Regions from separate parts of the Pseudomonas sp. 1928-m genome, predicted to be linked through region 1. Evidence: predicted binding sites of a transcription regulator. Region 1 holds the regulator's gene; the other holds the start of a gene.
What was found. Region 1 encodes FliA, which starts transcription of late flagellar genes. Its sites were predicted from a motif close to CTAAAGTTTNNNNNNNNNNNGCCGNTAA; they were not measured.
Positions count from the first base shown of each region.

Region 2: P3C18_RS16600 (methyl-accepting chemotaxis protein) is a predicted target of FliA. The motif match lies at 1,046-1,073, and genes of this name have one in related genera.

Region 1 is NZ_JARIXO010000006.1:75,045-78,048, forward strand. It holds gene flhF (flagellar biosynthesis protein FlhF) at 1-18, shown strand, start outside; gene fleN (flagellar synthesis regulator FleN) at 96-926, shown strand; gene fliA (RNA polymerase sigma factor FliA) at 923-1,669, shown strand; gene P3C18_RS17230 (chemotaxis response regulator CheY) at 1,767-2,141, shown strand; gene P3C18_RS17235 (protein phosphatase CheZ) at 2,161-2,949, shown strand; gene P3C18_RS17240 (chemotaxis protein CheA) at 2,961-3,004, shown strand, end outside.
Region 2 is NZ_JARIXO010000005.1:262,998-266,001, forward strand. It holds gene P3C18_RS16600 (methyl-accepting chemotaxis protein) at 1-1,010, opposite strand, end outside; gene P3C18_RS16605 (Na+/H+ antiporter NhaC family protein) at 1,289-2,608, shown strand; gene P3C18_RS16610 (methyl-accepting chemotaxis protein) at 2,728-3,004, shown strand, end outside.

The DNA.
Region 1 (3,004 bases):
GCACGACGCGTCAGTTAAGCGTCAGGCTGTTGGAATTGAACCGCGCTTAGCCGGCCAAGTGGCTCCAGTCGAAGTTAGACAAGGTGTGTAGAAATATGGGTATGCATCCCGTACAGGTGATTGCGGTGACCGGCGGCAAAGGTGGCGTCGGTAAGACCAACGTCTCGGTGAACCTGGCGTTGGCCCTGGCTGATCTCGGCCGTCGGGTGATGTTGATGGACGCCGACCTGGGCTTGGCCAACGTCGATGTGCTGCTTGGCCTGAGCGCCAAACGCACCCTGGAAGACGTTATCAGCGGCGAATGTGAGCTGCGCGATGTACTGCTGCAGGGGCCGGGGGGCATTCGTATCGTGCCGGCGGCGTCTGGCATTCAGAGCATGGTGCAGCTGTCACCCATGCAGCATGCCGGGCTGATTCAGGCATTCAGCGATATCAGTGACAACCTCGATGTGCTGATCATCGACACCGCTGCCGGTATCGGTGATGGCGTGGTCAGCTTCGTGCGCGCCGCCCAGGAAGTGCTGGTGGTGGTGTGTGATGAACCGACTTCGATTACCGACGCCTACGCGCTGATCAAATTGCTCAACCGCGACCACGGCATGAATCGTTTCCGTGTATTGGCCAATATGGCCCACAGCCCGCAGGAAGGTCGCAACCTCTTTGCTAAGCTGACTAAAGTCACCGACCGTTTTCTCGACGTTGCCCTGCAGTACGTAGGCGCCGTGCCGTATGACGAGTCAGTGCGCAAGGCCGTGCAGAAGCAGCGCGCGGTCTACGAAGCCTTCCCGCGCTCGAAGTGCGCGCTGGCGTTCAAGGCGATAGCCCAGAAAGTCGACGCCTGGCCGTTACCGGCCAACCCGCGCGGTCATTTGGAGTTTTTCGTTGAGCGTCTGGTGCAGCAACCGATCGCGGACACGGCCATATGACAGCAGCCTCTGGACTTCGTATGTATAGCAAGGCGCAGGCGCAGGATTCCCAGCACCAGTTGATCGAGCGCTACGCGCCCCTGGTCAAACGCATTGCCTATCACCTGCTGGCCCGTCTACCGGCCAATGTGCAGGTAGACGATCTGATTCAGGCCGGGATGATCGGCCTGCTCGAAGCGTCAAAAAAATACGACTCCAGTAAAGGCGCCAGTTTCGAGACATTCGCCGGCATTCGCATTCGCGGTTCGATGCTTGATGAGGTGCGCAAAGGTGACTGGGCACCCCGCTCAGTGCATCGCAATAGCCGCATGGTCAGCGACGCAATTCGAAAAATTGAGGCCAGAACCGGCAGAGACGCTAAAGATCAAGAGGTTGCGGCCGAACTCCAATTGAGTCTCGAGGATTACTACGGCATTCTTGGCGACACTTTAGGCAGCCGCCTGTTCAGTTTCGACGACCTGTTGCAGGACGGTGAACACGGTGGGTTGGGTGAAGACGCTGGCAGCAACCACCTCGAACCTTCTCGTGATCTGGAAGATGAACGCTTTCAGGCGGCCCTGGCAGATGCCATTGCCAACCTGCCGGAGCGCGAGCGCCTGGTGTTAGCGCTATATTACGATGAAGAATTGAATCTTAAAGAGATCGGCGAGGTGTTGGGGGTTAGCGAATCACGTGTAAGCCAACTACACAGTCAGTGTGCCGCTCGTTTACGCGCTCGTCTGGGCGAGTGGCGCGCACATTGAGTTGCATTCGCTAACGCTGGGCCGGTTTCACGATTAAAAGCGCATACAGGTTGCTGGGTGCGTTTGGGACTGTACGGAGGTCGACTTGGACAAGAACATGAAAATCCTCATCGTTGATGACTTTTCAACGATGCGACGGATCATCAAGAACCTCCTGCGTGACTTGGGGTTCACCAACACAGCGGAAGCCGATGATGGCGTCACCGCGCTGCCCATGCTGCAGAGCGGCAGTTTCGATTTTCTGGTGACTGACTGGAACATGCCCGGCATGACGGGTATCGACCTGCTACGCGCGGTGCGTGCCGATGAGCGCCTGAAAACCCTGCCGGTGTTGATGGTTACCGCAGAAGCCAAGCGCGATCAGATCATCGAAGCAGCCCAGGCTGGGGTTAACGGTTACGTAGTCAAACCGTTCACTGCCCAGGTACTGAAAGAGAAGATTGAAAAGATCTTCGAGCGGGTCAACGGCTGATGTTTGCCATGAGGGTGCTATGGAACATAAAGATTCCGTTCAGGGTGACCTTGAGTCGTCCCTGAAACACAACGCTCGCCAACTGGTAGACAGCCTGGAACAAGGCAACTTTGGTGAAGCGGTACAGCTGATACATGAGCTCAACAAGGCGCGTGATCGCGGCCTGTATCACGAGGTCGGCAAGCTGACCCGTGAGCTGCATAACGCCATTGTCAATTTCCAGCTCGACCCTCGCGTGCCGCATGCCACTGAGGTCTCGCAAATCACCGATGCCACCGAGCGGCTGAATTACGTGGTGACGATGACCGAGAAAGCGGCCAACCGCACCATGGATCTGGTTGAGCAGAGCGCACCACTGGTTAATGACCTCAGTGATGAGGCGCAAAGCCTGAGCGCTGACTGGGGGCGCTTTATGCGCCGCGAGATGAGCGCCGATGGTTTCCGTGAACTGGCCAAGCGCGTTGAGCTGTTTTTGGCGCGCAGCGAGCGTGACGGCGCCAAGATATCTGGTCACCTCAACGATATTCTCTTGGCTCAGGACTACCAGGATCTGACCGGGCAGGTGATCAAGCGTGTAACCCAGTTGGTGACCGAGGTTGAAAGTAATCTGCTGAAACTGGTGCTGATGGCCAGTCAGGTGGATCAATTTGCTGGCATTGAGCACAACCATGAGTTGCTCCGCGCCGAACAAGAAAAACAAAAAGAGCCTTCGCATGGTGAAGGTCCGCAGATTCATGCCGATAAGCGTGAAGACGTCGCATCCAATCAGGATGATGTCGACGACCTGCTTTCCAGCCTGGGATTTTAGGAGCACGTCTTATGAGCTTCGGCGCCGATGAAGAAATCCTCCAGGACTTCCTGGT
Region 2 (3,004 bases), on a different contig from region 1:
GGCACCTCCATCAATACGCCCCAAGGTTGCGATTCGGGAATCGGCAACAGCGGTTGCAGCACCTGCAGTGCGCCCTCGTGGTGCAGAACCTCCGGGCGGTTGCTGGCCACCAAATTGAGGATTTCGCGGTGTTGGTCTGTGAAGGCTTTTTCCAGTTTGCCGCCTAACAGGCTGCTGTCGCGGCTATGGCCGGCCAGCAAGCCCGCAGGGCTGATGATGCTGACATGTCCGGCGCCATCGAACAGGCCCTGGTGCGCGCTGGTGCTGAGTTCTTGCAGGCTAGCCAGGCTGATATCCACGCCAAGTACGCCGATCACCTTGCCGTCTTGTTCCAATGGGAAGGCGATGCTGGTCATCAGGATTTTCACCCCGTCAGCCTCGTCAATATAAGGGTCGAGCAGGCAGACCTTTTTCTGCTGCAGTGGGCAGCTGTACCAGGCGTTATAAGGCGCACCGCTGAGACCTGGCGTGGTGTCGTTGAGAGTCTCTTCAGTCATGGATTCGGAGCTGAGCTCGCCGTCGGCGCCCTGCGCCCAGTAGATCGAGTAGCGGCCCTTGTCGTTGCTGCCAAGGTTGGCCTGATCGGCAAACAACTCGTCCTTGCCATCCAGGGCGTTGGGCTCGAATGCCACATAGATGCCCAGCAGGCTGCGGTTGGCTTCCAGTGCGCTGCGTACCTGGCGGGTCAGGTCTTCGCGCAGGTCAAAGGCATCAAGAAAGCGCTTTTCCGCCTGCTCACGGATAAACAGCACCTGGGTGGCGGCACCACGTCCATATTGGTAGGCGTCCATAAAGTAGCGCTGCATCTGCAGGGCCTGGGACTCACCGCGCGCCGACATCCGCAGCTGTGCAGATTCCTGCAGCATGGCCGAGCTGGCCTGCTTGACCAGGCTGGCGCTGCGTGAGGCCTGGATGACCGACGCGGAGACCAGTACGGCAACAATGGCCAGCAAGCACAGGCCGGCCAGCAGGGTGATCTTCAACTGGATGGAAAGTCGGCTGAACAGCATTTTCAGGACCTTTTGATGGCAGAGGCTTAGAGCGCCTATCGGCGCTTAGGGGCTTTTCTTTAAGTTTCAGGTTAAGTAAAGCAGAGCAAATTGCAGGCCAGCGGCAGCATGGAAATGGCAGGGTAATCGAAATTAGCAACGCCTTGTACAGAATAATTTACGGGTGTTTTGACAGGTCAGTCAGCATTGTGCAGAGTACGCGCCCTTCGCCGAGCCGGCGCAGCATCCAGAGAAGGTCGAAACCTTCGCGGACCTACTTAAATTGCGGGAGTAAATCGATGAACGCAGTCGTTGCGGCAGTGGGGATCATGCTGATTCTCAGCTTGTGCCGTGTGCACGTGGTGGTAGCCCTGATTGTCGGTGCTTTGGCCGGTGGTCTGCTCGGTGGCCTGGGTATTGAAGGCTCGCTGGCAGCCTTCAACAAAGGCCTGGGCGGTGGGGCGACAGTGGCGTTGTCCTATGCCTTGCTGGGGGCCTTTGCCGTGGCGATTGCCAAATCCGGCCTGGCCCACGCCTTGGCGGACAAAGCCCTGGCCATGGTCGGCAAGCAGGACGCCAAAGGTGCCGGCCTGCTCAAGTGGCTGCTGATTGCGCTGCTGTTGGCTGTGGCGATTTCCTCGCAGAACATCCTGCCGATTCATATCGCCTTTATCCCGCTGCTGGTGCCGCCGCTGCTGTATGTATTGAGCAAGCTGCAGCTCGACCGCCGTTTGATTGCCTGTGTGCTGACCTTCGGCCTGATTACCCCCTACATGTTTCTGCCGGTGGGCTTTGGCGGGATCTTCCTCAATGACATTCTGCTGGCCAATGTTGCCAGCGGCGGCGTTGATACCAGTAACCTGGACGTAACCAAGGCCATGGCGATTCCAGCGCTGGGCATGCTGTTCGGCTTGCTGGTGGCGGTGCTGTTCAGCTACCGCAAAAAGCGTGTGTACGACCTGAGCAAGATCGAGCAGGCCGAGCGCGTGGATGTTGCCTACAACCCACTGAGCCTGCTGGTGGCGGGCGTGGCGATTGTCGCGGCATTTGTTGTGCAGCTGTGGCTGGACTCGATGATTATCGGCGCCCTGGTCGGCTTTATCATTTTCTCGGTGTCTGGCGTGGTGCGCTGGAAAGAGGCCGATGGCCTGTTCACTGAAGGCATGAAGATGATGGCGATGATCGGCTTTATCATGATCGCCGCCGCCGGTTTTGCCGAAGTCATGAAAGCCACCGGCGAAGTGAAAAGCCTGGTCGACAGCTCCGCCACATTGATCGGCCACGACAAGGCGCTGGGCGCGCTGCTGATGCTGCTGGTCGGCCTGCTGGTGACCATGGGGATCGGCTCGTCGTTCTCCACCGTGCCAATCATTGCGGCGATCTTCGTGCCGTTGGGCCTGCAACTGGGCTTCAGCCCGCTGGCCATTCTGTGCATCGTCGGCACTGCCGGTGCGCTGGGTGATGCCGGCTCGCCAGCCTCAGATTCGACCCTCGGGCCAACCGCCGGGTTGAACGTCGATGGCCAGCACAACCATATCTGGGACAGCGTGGTGCCAACCTTCCTGCACTACAACCTGCCGTTGCTGGTATTCGGTTGGGCAGCAGCTATGGTGATCTGACCGGGGCATTGCTCGTTTGCCGCGCGATAGCGCCAGACGACTCAACCTTTCAGCGGGGCTACCGATAAAGCGGTAGCCCCGTTTTTATTTCGCTCTACTGCCAAGCAAGGATCTGCCCGATGCGCCTTACCTTGAAATCAAAAGTAGTGCTGTTGGCACTGATACCGGTGGTGCTGTTTGCCCTGGTACTCAGTGGTGCCGCCGCCAAGGTGTTACAAAACCTGGCGGCCCAAGAGGTTGAAGAAACCCGCGAGCGCCTGCTGCAGGAAAGCCGCAGCGAACTGCAGCACTACGTGCAGATCGCTCTGGGTTCGGTACAAACCCTGTATGACGGCGCCGCGCAAGGTGATATGGCCAGCCGTGAGCAGGCCGTGGCGATCCTGTCGAAAATCAAGT